3 regions of the Streptomyces sp. WAC04114 genome follow, and region 1 is predicted to be linked to each of the others. Evidence: riboswitches for the same ligand, from Rfam matches in the RefSeq annotation. Region 1 holds a riboswitch; each other region holds the start of a gene.
What was found. A riboswitch is a leader RNA that binds a small molecule or an ion and turns the genes downstream of it on or off. The one in region 1 is predicted to bind cyclic di-AMP.
Positions count from the first base shown of each region.

Region 1 (4,032 bases):
TGCCGGGGCCAGAACAGCTCGGCGAGGAGCAGGGCGACGCAGGCGATCAGCGCGAGCACGAGCAGCGTGACGGTCGTCGTGCGCAGGGCGCTGGTGTTCTCCTCGTTCCACAGGTACAGGCGCGAGCTGTCGGCGCTGAGGAGTTTCGCCCCGGCCATGGAGGAGACGGCGAGGGCGCCGGCCGCGAGCCAGTGGTCCCCGCGCCCCTCCTCCACCTGCCGGGGCTGGAAGCGGAACAGGGCGAAGCAGTAGAGGGCGAGCCCCAGCCAGAACAGCACCAGGGCCGCGTGGGCGAGCCAGGCCGCCGAATCCGCCGCGGCGAGCGTCGCGCCGAGCACGGCGAGCCCTTCGGTGGCCACACAGCGCAGGAACACCGTCCCGCGCCGCCCCTGAGCCTCCGCGGTGAGCAGTACCGCCCAGAGCAGTATGGCGAGGGCCAGCAGCGCCTCGGCGACGGGCTGCAGGCCCGCCGCTGAGAAGCCGGTGCCGAGGACGGCGGTCGCCGCCACGGTGGTGAGCGCGGCCGGTGTCTCCGACCGCCACACGCCGTGCCTGCGCTGGGCGAGGCCCGCGACGGCCACCAGCCAGGCGGCGCAGGCCAGGCCGAGGGCGACGCGGGAGAGGACCCCGTACCCCGCCGAGTCGAGACCGACCGACACGATGCCGGTCGCCAGCGCATACGTCGACCACCAGGTGGCAAACGGGGAGGTACCGGACATAGTGCCGATGCTAGAGAGCGCCGCGTCGGTTGTGAGAGGGGCACGCGCGTGTGCCCCTCAAAAACGTGGCGGCACTTCTCAGGCGGGGCGCACCACGCTGTGGATCGCGGACTCGCCGTCGTAGTAGACCGACTCCTCGCGCACGTACGTGCCGGGCTTCGGGGCGTGGATCATCATGCCGTTGCCGATGTAGATCCCGACGTGGGTGACGTCGTCGTAGAAGAAGACGAGGTCGCCGGGCCGGGCCTGGGAGAGCGGGACCGTGGTGCCGGCGTTCACCTGGTCGTAGGTCGTGCGCGGCAGGGTGACGCCCGCGGCCTTCCAGGCGGCCTGGGTGAGACCGGAGCAGTCGTAGGAGCCGGGTCCGACCGCGCCCCACACGTACGGCTTGCCGATCTGGGCCCGGGCGAAGGCGAGTGCCTTGTCGGCCTTGGTGGCGTACGAGGAGTCGGCCGGTGCCGTCGAGGAGGACGAGTCGGAACCCGACGACCCCGACGAGGAGGACCCGCTGTCCTGCTGCTGAGCCGCCTCCTCCTGCGCCTTCTGCTGCGCGGCCTGCTGCCGGGCCAGCTCGTCGGCCTTGCGGGCGGCCTCCGCCTGCTTCTCCTTCTCGATCGCCGCGAGCCGGGCCTTCTCCTCGGCGGTCAGCTTCGACATCAGCTCGCGCGCGTCGGCGAGCTTGCGCTGGACGGTGGCCTTGGCCGTCCTCAGGCCGGCCTGCGAGTCGGTGAGCGTCTCGAGGCTCTCGGTGGCCTCCTGGCGCTTCTTCATCGTCTCGGACTGCTGCGTGACGTAGTCGTCGACCGCGACCTTCTGCCGGCCGGTCATCCGGTCCATCAGCTGGGTCTGGTCGAAGTAGTCCTGCGGGGTGTCCGCGAGCAGGAACGTCGCGGTGTCCGGGGCGGCGGCGCCGGTGCGGTACTGGGCGGAGGCGAAGGAGCCCAGCTCCTCGCGCGCCTCGTTGAGCTTCTGGGTGCGCTCGGCGACGTCGTCGAGGAGGGTGTCGACGCGCTTGCGCTGCTTCGCGGTCTTCTCCTTGGCCGCGTTGTACTTGTCGGTCGCCGACTCGGCCTGGCGGTACAGGTCGTCGACCTTCTTCTCGACTTCCTCCAGGCTGGGCTTGTCGTCGGCCGCGGGGGCGGCGTTGGCCGACTGGGACAGCAGGGCCACGGAGGTGAGGGCCGCCGTTGCGAGGGCGGGGGTCCGTATACCTGCCACGCGCGAACCCGTAGGACGCGACTTGCGGTGCGACGCCAAGGGAGGCGACTCCTTCCACGTTCCGCCTACCGGGTTAGCTGTCGGGTTCGGGCGGGTGGTTCGGAAGGTTTGCCCTACGGCCGTCTCCGTACAGGGAGTCGGGCCGATTCACCCCAGGTTCACGGTTGGGTCCCCGGCTCCGGCTGCCGCTGCGGCGTGCCGGACTCGGCGGAGGCCGCGCGGCCCGGCGACGTTCGCCGGTGGGGGTCATGCGGCCTGGTCGCACGGTAGCCAACTCGTGTGGCCCCTGTGAAGGTTGATGGGTGATATGCCCGATACATTTTCGTGACCTCACTCATGAGCGTTGCCGAGAGTGAGCGATCAAGGGGGATTAGTCACGACTCATTCGTAATTGCGGGGGCGTAGCAGGCCGTGATCAGGCGGTCATGGAGGGCGACAACGCGCCGCCGGTCCGGCCCGCGGAAGCCCTGGCGGCGGGCGATGTTCTCAGGGCGGCGGCGGGCTGTCAGTGGGGCGCCCTAGACTCGGAGAGCGATGAGCAGCCTCTTTGACGACAACTTCCTGGCGAACCTCCAGGCCCAGCGGGGCCCGGCCCACGAGCCCCCGCCGCCACCCGAGGACGATCACGTACCGGAGCCGATTCCGGACGATCTGTTCGGCGGGAAGTTCGACGCGCCCCCGGACCGGGACGCCTACTACCGCGACGGCGCCCCCCGCCCGGTGATCGACTCCGCCGCGCTGCTGGAAGGGCTGAACGACAACCAGCGCGCCGCCGTCGTCCACTCCGGCTCCCCGCTGCTCATCGTGGCCGGAGCCGGCTCCGGCAAGACCCGGGTGCTCACGCACCGCATCGCCCACCTGCTCGCCGAGCGGGACGTGCACCCGGGCCAGATCCTGGCGATCACCTTCACCAACAAGGCCGCCGGCGAGATGAAGGAACGCGTCGAGCAGCTCGTCGGCCCGCGCGCCAACGCCATGTGGGTCATGACCTTCCACAGCGCGTGCGTGCGCATCCTGCGCCGGGAGAGCAAGAAGCTCGGCTTCACCTCCTCCTTCTCGATCTACGACGCCGCCGACTCCAAGCGCCTGATGGCCCTGGTCTGCCGCGACCTGGACCTCGACCCCAAGCGCTTCCCGCCCAAGTCCTTCAGCGCCAAGATCAGCAACCTGAAGAATGAGCTGATCGACGAGGAGGACTTCGCCGCCCAGGCCACCGACGGCTTCGAGAAGACCCTCGCCCAGGCATACGCCATGTACCAGTCGCGGCTGCGCGAGGCGAACGCCCTCGATTTCGACGACCTGATCATGACGACGGTCAACCTGCTGCGCGCCTTCCCGGACGTTGCCGAGCACTACCGCCGCCGCTTCCGCCATGTGCTGGTGGACGAGTACCAGGACACCAACCACGCCCAGTACGCCCTGGTCCGCGAGCTCGTCGGCACCTCCGAGCACCCCGTCGACGTCCCGCCCGAGGCGGAGGTCCCGCCCGCCGAGCTGTGCGTGGTGGGTGACGCCGACCAGTCGATCTACGCTTTCCGCGGCGCGACCATCCGCAACATCCTCCAGTTCGAGGAGGACTACCCGGACGCGACGACCATCCTGCTCGAGCAGAACTACCGCTCCACGCAGACGATCCTCAGCGCCGCCAACGCCGTCATCGAGCGCAACGAGTCCCGCCGCCCCAAGAACCTGTGGACCAACGCGGGCACCGGCGCGCAGATCACCGGCTACGTCGCCGACACCGAGCACGACGAGGCGCAGTTCGTCGCCGAGGAGATAGACCGCCTCACCGACGCGGGCGACGCGAAGGCTGGCGACGTCGCCGTCTTCTACCGCACCAACGCCCAGTCCCGTGTCTTCGAAGAGATCTTCATCCGCGTCGGCCTGCCCTACAAGGTCGTCGGCGGCGTCCGCTTCTACGAGCGCAAGGAGGTCCGGGACGTCCTGGCCTACCTGCGCGTGCTCGCCAACCCGGAGGACTCGGTGCCGCTGCGCCGGATCCTCAACGTCCCCAAGCGGGGCATCGGCGACCGCGCCGAGGCGATGATCGACGCCCTGTCCCAGCGCGAGAAGATCAGCTTCCCGCAGGCCCTCA
Region 1 is NZ_JAIGQA010000074.1:9,595-13,626, reverse strand. Features, by position in the region: gene K4G64_RS20160 (hypothetical protein) at 1-719, opposite strand, end outside; gene K4G64_RS20155 (C40 family peptidase) at 798-1,976, opposite strand; cyclic di-AMP (ydaO/yuaA leader) riboswitch at 1,984-2,157, opposite strand; gene pcrA (DNA helicase PcrA) at 2,472-4,032, shown strand, end outside.

Region 2 (4,032 bases), on a different contig from region 1:
AACTGCGGTGGCGCGGCGGCCTCATCATGCGCGGACTGCGCACGCTGCCGGTGGAATTCGCACCGGCAGCACCGGCAGCACCGGCAGCGCCGACTGAAGGTGACGAAACATCAGACCTGTGATCTTCACGTGATCTGCGCGGCATGAACTTGTGACAAGTGATCGACTGCCGATACGTTCACCCATCAACGCGGCGGGGAATCACGCCGCGTCGGTCACTGCTGTCTTGCGAAAGGTCTCCGTATGCTCTCCGGGAACGGTCGGCACCGTCGCCCCCGCCAGGCTCCGGCTCTCCTCGTCGCGGCCGGAGTGACCGGCTCCGCCATCGCGATCCCGCTCCTCGGGGCCTCCGGCGCCAGTGCGGCCGACGGCACGACCTGGGACCGGGTCGCGGACTGCGAGACCGGCGGCGCGTGGAGCCAGAACAGCGGCAACGGCTACTACGGCGGCCTGCAGTTGTCCCAGGAGGACTGGGAGAACCACGGCGGCCTCGACTACGCCGCGAGCGCCGACCTGGCCAGCCGCTCCCAGCAGATAGCCGTGGCCGAAAGAATCCTCGCCGACCAGGGGGTCGGCGCGTGGCGCACCTGCGGGCTGCTCTCCGGGCTCGAGCAGGGCAAGGGCGCGGACTCCGGCGCGTCCGGTTCGTCCGACTCGTCCGACCCGACGGACTCGTCCGGCCTGCTTGACTCGCTCGGGTCGTCGCCTTCCGCGAGCCCTTCCTCGTCGCCATCGTCGTCGCCCGACACGGAGGATGAAAGGGACAAGTCGGACAAGTCGCGAGAATCCGCCGACTCCACGTCGCGGGGCAAGGAGTCCGGCAGCTCTCCCTCGGCCACCCCCGAGAGCGGCGAGGCCGGCGACGCGCGCCAGGGTGACGACTCCTCGGCCCTGACCGACGCCGGCTCCGGCCGCCACCGCGGCCCCAGTGCCGACGAATCCCTCCCGTCCGACAGCGGCCGTGCGGACGAGTCCACGGGCCGTCACGCCTCGCGCGGGGCCGAGGGCTCCGGCGACGCCGTTCAGGGCAACTACATCGTGGGAGTCGGCGACAGTCTCTGGTCCATCGCCGACTCCCTTGACGTCAGCGGCGGATGGCACGCGCTCTACGAGGGCAACGAGAAGGCCGTCGGTTCCGACCCGGACTTCATCCTCCCCGGTGAGAAGCTCACGGTCGAGGGCGAAGCGGACGAGAAGTAGCGGTTCGGGCAGTGCGGAAACCGGGGCGGAAGTCGCCCCGAAACCGCGCGAGTTAGCGCCCCGATTCGCGAATGATGTCCCGTTTGGGGCCCGTGAGAGATAGATCTCAGAAGCCCTGATCGTCTTTGAAATTCCGTGGATCGCGTGTCTACGGTCGTGACCGCTCGCCATCGCGAGCCCCGGCTGCCGCAACGCCGAATCCTGCCAGCGGCCGCACGGGAACAGTCGTCGCGTCAAGCGCCGTAGGCAGGAGCGGGGGACCCAAGGTAGGTGCCCGACCGGCCAGTTGCGCCGGAAGGGCTTGGGGTGAAGCCGCGTCCCGGGAGGGGCGCGGCCGGGCAACTCAACCGGCCCGAACCCGACAGCTCACCTCGCAGGCGTCGGTGAGGGGATCCACCATGCTGTTTTCCGGCAAGGGCAAGCACCGCCGTCCGTCCAAGGCCACCCGTGCCATCGCCGTCGCCGGTGTCGCCGGTGCCGCCGTCGCCGCCCCGCTGATGGCGGCCGGCAACGCATCCGCCGCCACCGCCTCCGAGTGGGACGCCGTCGCCCAGTGCGAGGCCGGCGGCAACTGGTCCATCAACACCGGCAACGGCTACTACGGCGGTCTGCAGTTCTCCGCCTCCACCTGGGCCGGCTACGGCGGCACCAAGTACGCCGCCACCGCCGACCAGGCAACCAAGGCGCAGCAGATCGAGATCGGCGAGAAGGTCCTCGCGGGTCAGGGCAAGGGCGCCTGGCCGGTCTGCGGCAAGGGCCTGTCGAGCGCCGCGTACACCGGTGGCGGTTCCTCGGACGACTCGGGCAGCTCCTCGCAGAGCCAGCAGCAGAGCACCGAGTCCCGTGAGACCCAGCAGCCGGCCTCCCGCTCCGACGAGCGCCCGGCGGCCAAGAAGACCGTCACTACCCCGACCGGCAAGAAGGTCGAGAAGGGCGACGGCGAGTACAAGGTCGTCAAGGGTGACACCCTCAGCACGATCGCCGCGGACGAGAAGGTCAAGGGCGGCTGGGAGAAGCTCTACGAGCTGAACAAGGACATCATCGACGATGCCAACCTGATCTACCCGGGCCAGCAGCTGCACCTGAAGTAAGCAGCGCCCACGGGGCCCGGCAGGGCCCCGGCCCGCCCGGACCCGCCCAGGGTCCACAGGCTCCCCGCCCCGGTGCGTCATCCCCCGTACGCACCGGGGCGGGGTTTTTTCGGCAACCGGCTTTGTTCCGTTCGGAAACAATTTACGCTCGGTTCTGTCCATGGGGTGGGCGACCCGGTGGCCGATCGCCCCGGGCCGGTTAGGCTCATGTCGCGAGCCACCGGGCCCGCACCTCGCCGGGTCCACGCGACCCGCGTACCGCGTCACATCAAGAAGGAGATGCTCGTGCCGTCCATCGACGTCGTCGTAGCCCGGGAAATCCTGGACTCCCGAGGCAACCCCACGGTCGAGGTCGAGGTCGGCCTCGACGACGGCAGCACCGGTCGTGCCGCCGTCCCGTCCGGCGCCTCCACGGGCGCCTTCGAGGCCATCGAGCTCCGCGACGGCGACTCGAACCGCTACCTCGGCAAGGGTGTGGAGAAGGCCGTCCTCGCGGTCATCGAGCAGATCGGCCCGGAGCTGGTCGGCTATGACGCCACCGAGCAGCGCCTGATCGACCAGGCGATGTTCGACCTGGACGCCACCGACAACAAGGGCTCCCTCGGCGCCAACGCCATCCTCGGCGTCTCGCTCGCCGTCGCCCACGCCGCCTCCGAGGCCAGCGACCTGCCGCTGTTCCGCTACCTGGGCGGCCCCAACGCGCACCTGCTGCCGGTGCCGATGATGAACATCCTGAACGGCGGCTCGCACGCCGACTCCAACGTGGACATCCAGGAGTTCATGATCGCCCCGATCGGCGCGGAGTCCTTCTCCGAGGCCCTGCGCTGGGGCGCCGAGGTCTACCACACGCTGAAGAAGGTCCTGAAGAGCAAGGGCCTGGCCACCGGCCTCGGCGACGAGGGCGGCTTCGCCCCGAACCTCGGCTCCAACCGCGAGGCCCTCGACCTCATCCTCGAGGCGATCAACGAGGCCGGCTACACCCCCGGCGAGCAGATCGCCCTGGCGCTCGACGTCGCCGCCTCCGAGTTCTACAAGGACGGCGTCTACACCTTCGAGGGCAAGGACCGCTCGGCGGCCGAGATGACCGAGTACTACGCGGAGCTCGTCGACGCGTACCCGCTCGTCTCCATCGAGGACCCGCTGTTCGAGGACGACTGGGAGGGCTGGAAGACCATCACCGCCAAGCTCGGTGACAAGGTCCAGCTCGTCGGCGACGACCTGTTCGTCACCAACCCCGAGCGCCTCGCCCGTGGCATCGAGGAGGGCGCGGCCAACGCGCTCCTGGTCAAGGTCAACCAGATCGGCTCGCTCACCGAGACCCTGGACGCCGTCGAGCTGGCCCAGCGCAACGGCTTCAAGTGCATGATGTCGCACCGCTCCGGCGAGACCGAGGACGTCACCATCGCCGACCTGGCCGTCGCCACCAACTGCGGCCAGATCAAGACCGGCGCCCCGGCCCGCTCCGAGCGCGTCGCCAAGTACAACCAGCTGCTGCGCATCGAGGAGATCCTCGACGACGCCGCGGTCTACGCCGGCCGCAGCGCCTTCCCGCGCTTCAAGGGCTGACCCCGGCCACAAGAGGCAGCGTCGTACGTACGTCCCCGTACTCGGTCCCGTACCGTGTCCGGGGACGTACGCGCGTATGACGGTGGAGCGGGAGGCGGACAGATGGCCGTGAAGGACCGGGACCGGTTCTCCACCGCGACCAGGATCCGGCTGCTCGGTGAGCAGACCGCGGCCA
Region 2 is NZ_JAIGQA010000214.1:4,978-9,009, reverse strand. Features, by position in the region: gene K4G64_RS34625 (cytochrome P450) at 1-122, shown strand, start outside; gene K4G64_RS34620 (transglycosylase family protein) at 244-1,200, shown strand; cyclic di-AMP (ydaO/yuaA leader) riboswitch at 1,429-1,595, shown strand; gene K4G64_RS34615 (transglycosylase family protein) at 1,599-2,291, shown strand; gene eno (phosphopyruvate hydratase) at 2,577-3,857, shown strand; gene K4G64_RS34605 (septum formation initiator family protein) at 3,960-4,032, shown strand, end outside.
Region 2: another riboswitch for cyclic di-AMP. It lies ahead of K4G64_RS34615 (transglycosylase family protein); the one in region 1 lies ahead of K4G64_RS20155 (C40 family peptidase).

Region 3 (4,032 bases), on a different contig from region 1:
CGGCCTACGCCGTGGCCGGCTGGCTGACCCCGGCCGAGCCGTACGCGCTCGGCTCGATGCGGGCCCGGCGGATCGCCCGGCAGTACGCCCGCCGGCACGCGGGCAGGGCGGCGGCCCGGGAGGTGGCCCGCTACGAGGCGTACGCGACGTCCCTGGCGTTCCTGCGGCACCGGGCCCGGCGAGGCAGCCCCGGGGCGGACTTCGCCGTACGGGAGCGGGAACTGCTCGGCGAACTGTGGCGGCGCCGGGAGGTGGCCCGCCCCGCGCTGGACCACGCGGCCCGGATCACCGCCCCTCCGGTCCCGGTGACGGCCCCGCCCTGGCCGGTGTACGGGGTGTACGGGTACGGCCACCAGCCGACGGCGTACCCCGCGTACAACCCCTACCGCTCCTAGGGCTCCCGGGTCCCGCTCAGGCCGAGGCCTCCGTGAGCCGTGCCACCTCGGCCTCCGAGAGCGTCAGCTCCCCCACGCCGAGCAGCGCGGACAGCTGCTCCACCGTCCGCGCGGAGGCGATCGGCGCCGCCACGGTCGGCTGAGCGGCGAGCCAGGCCAGGGCCACCGTGGCGACGGGAGCGTCGTGCGCTGCGGCGACCTCGTCGAGGGCGTCGAGAACCCGCCGCCCCCGCTCGGTCTCCAGATGCTTGGCGGCGCCGCCCGCCCGCGCGCTCTCGACCCGCGTACCGGGCCGGTACTTGCCCGTGAGGAAGCCGGACGCGAGCGCGTAGTACGGGACGGCGGCGAGGCCGGCCCGCTCGGCGAGGTCCTGGAGCTCGCCCTCGTACGTGTCTCGGGAGACCAGGTTGTAGTGCGGCTGGAGGGCGACGTACCGGGCGAGGCCCTCGCGGTCGGAGAATTCCAGGGACGCCCGCAGCCGCTCGGCGGAGATGTTGGAGGCGGCGATGTGCCGCACCTTGCCGGCCTTCACGAGTTCGTCGAGCGCGCCGATGATCTCCTCGACGGGCACCTCGGGCTGGTCGAAGTGCGTGTAGTAGAGGTCGATGTGGTCGGTGCGCAGGCGTCGCAGGGAGGCGTCGGCGGCGGCCTTGATGTTGGCGGCGGACAGGCCCCGGAATTCGGGGTGCTGGCTGACCTTCGTGGCGACGACGACGTCGGAGCGGTTGCCGCGTGCTTCGAGCCACGTGCCGAGGATCGTCTCGGACTCACCACCCTGGTTGCCGTCGACCCACGCCGAGTACACGTCGGCGGTGTCGACGAAGTTGCCGCCGGCGGCGGTGTAGGCGTCGAGGACGGCGAACGACCGCTCCTGGTCGGCGGTCCAGCCGAAGACGTTGCCACCGAGGGCGAGGGGGAAGACCTCGAGGTCGGAAGTACCGAGCTTACGAAGAGACGTCATGCCCGGTGTCAACGACCGCAAGGGAAGACCTCATTCCGCTACGGATGCAAAACTCCCGTAAACACCGGGTGTACCGCTTACGGGTTCAGTCCCTTGCCCCGCAGCCAGGCCAGCGGGTCGATGCCACTGGCGGATCCACCGGAGTGGACCTCGAGGTGCAGGTGCGCCCCGGTGACGTTGCCGGTGGCGCCCACGCGGCCGATGACGTCGCCGGTGCTGACCTTCTGGCCGACGCTGACGCCGATGGAGGACTGGTGCGCGTACCAGATCTCGGTGCCGTCATCGAGGGTGAGGACGGTCTTGTAGCCGTAGGAGCCGTTCCAGCCCGCCTCGGTGATGGTGCCGCTGTGGACGGCCTTGATCGGTGTGCCCGTGGGGGCGGCGAAGTCGAGGCCGGTGTGGTAGCCGGAGGACCAGTAGGCGCCGGCCTGGCCGAACGTCGAGGTGAGGGTGTACGAGGAGGTCGGCAGCGTGAACTGCTTGGCGAGGGCGGCGAGCCGCTCGGCCTCGGCCTTCTTCTCGGCCTCCTCCTCCGCCTTCCTCTTGGCCTCGGCGGCCTTGGCCTTGGCTTCCTGCTCCGCCTTGGCGACCGCTTCCTTGGCCGCCTTCTCGGCGGCGGCAGCGGCGTCCTCGGCGGCCTTGGTCTCGATCTGCTCCTGCTGGTGCTCGACCTGCGCCATGATCCGGGCGCGCAGCGCGTCACCGGCGCCGGCACGGGCGCCGGACGCGTCCTCCGCCGTGTCCGCGGCGGCGGTGCCGAGGCTGCTGAGCGGGGTGGCGGAACCTTCGGGGGTGTCGTCGTCCGAGATGAGGGAACCCACCGAGGGCAGGTCCGGCACGGAGATGGACACCGGGGGCTTGCCGGTCTGGGCACTGGCCATGCCGCCGGCGCCCACGGCGGCTATGACACCGACGCCCAGGACGGTGGAGCTGCGGGCGAGACCTCCGCCGCGCTGCTTGGTGACGCGATGCCGGCCACGGACGGGACGGATGGACTCCTCGGTGGGGTTCCACTCCTGGAACGGGCCCTCGTCGGTGCGCTGGCCGCCGAAGCCGAAGGTGTCGTTCTCGCGCTTCGGCGCGTACGGGGCCGCGGGGGCAAGCCGGTTGGACGCCACGTGGGCGTACTCCTTTCCTTCCTTCTCGCCTACCGGGTTAGCTGACGGGTTCGGAGCAGGAAGGTCTCCTACGCGCGTATACCTGCCGTGCTTCCACGGTGGCATCCGCCCGATTCACCCCAAGTGGTGGTTCCCCGGTTCCCTTTCGGGATTCGGCGCGTGCGCACGGAGCCGCCTTCTGTGACGGCTGGGACGACCGCGCTGCGTTATCGAACGTTAATGGAGGCGCGAGGGGTATTCCAGCGGTTCCACTTGATCATTAACCTTTTTCGCGCGGACTTACCTGCCATGACCGGACCAAATCGGGCGAGTTGACCGCATCGCAAGTGACTGACGGTTTTTGACGGTGCGTCAGTTGTTATGCGGAACGGGACGGTTCGCTCACCGACCGTAGTGAGCTACCGAGGCAACCAGCGGGAAAGTACCGGGGCGACATCGAGAAAACACCGAGGGCCGGAACCCTTTCGGATTCCGGCCCTCGGCCTTCAGTAGCGGGGACAGGATTTGAACCTGCGACCTCTGGGTTATGAGCCCAGCGAGCTACCGAGCTGCTCCACCCCGCGTCGTTGTGTCACCAGTGTACGCCATCCGCGGGACCACTCGCGCACACCCACCGACCGGGCCGCGCTCAGCCCGGCAGATGCCGGTTCGGCGCCTTGGCCCGATCCTCGTGTTCCGGGAGGACGACGACCTCCACCCCCTCGGCCGCGAGGAGGCCGCTGCCGTCGGCGTCCGTGACGAAGGTGTCGGGCTCGCGCCAGGCCGTGACGACCCGCCGTACACCCGCGTCGAGGATCAGCCGGGCGCAGGGAGCGGGGCGCGAGGCGCGGCGGGCGCACGGCTCCAGGCTGCTGTACACCGTTGCGCCGGGCAGGCGCGGGTCGGCCGGATCGAGCTTGGCGAGGGCCGCCTCCTCGGCGTGCACGACCGGGTCGCCGGCCTCGCGGGAGTGGCCGCGGGCCAGTTCCGTGCCGTCGGCGGCGACCACGACCGCGCCCACGCTGAACGCCGTGTCCGACGGCGGACACCGTTCGGCCAGCTCGCAGGCGAGGGCCAGCCAGTGGTGGTCGGCGGCGACAGGCAGGGGGCCGGTCCCCGGGGCGGTCGGCTCGTAGCGCATCAGGACCACGTCCTCGATCTGCCGCGACTCCCGCAGCCGGAGCCGGCCGCCCTGGTAGCCGCCGGGGCCGAAGAGACGGGGGGCCCGGGGGTCGCCCACGAAGAGCGGGGCGAGGACCAGCTGGAGTTCGTCGGCGAGGCCCTGGGTGAGGAGCTGGGTGTGGATCATGCCGCCGCCCTCGACCATGAGCCGCCCCACACCCCGGACGTCGTGCAGGTGCGTGAGCAGCCGCCGCCAGTCGAGGTCGGCGCCGAGCGGGACGACGTCGGTGGCGAGGCCCAGGGCCCGGGCCCGCTCGGCGCCCCGGTCGGTGGTGTAGAGGACCTTCTCGCCGCCGGTGTGCCAGAAGCGGGCGTCCGGGTCGAGGTCGCCGGAGCCGCTGACGGTGACCTTGAGGGGGTACTCGGGCTTGCCGGCGGCCGTGCGGGCGGCCCGGCG
Region 3 is NZ_JAIGQA010000117.1:8,483-12,514, forward strand. Features, by position in the region: gene K4G64_RS25910 (PrsW family intramembrane metalloprotease) at 1-395, shown strand, start outside; gene K4G64_RS25915 (aldo/keto reductase) at 412-1,356, opposite strand; gene K4G64_RS25920 (M23 family metallopeptidase) at 1,434-2,474, opposite strand; cyclic di-AMP (ydaO/yuaA leader) riboswitch at 2,486-2,642, opposite strand; tRNA gene K4G64_RS25925 (tRNA-Met) at 2,964-3,037, opposite strand; gene K4G64_RS25930 (dihydrofolate reductase family protein) at 3,103-4,032, opposite strand, start outside.
Region 3: another riboswitch for cyclic di-AMP. It lies ahead of K4G64_RS25920 (M23 family metallopeptidase); the one in region 1 lies ahead of K4G64_RS20155 (C40 family peptidase).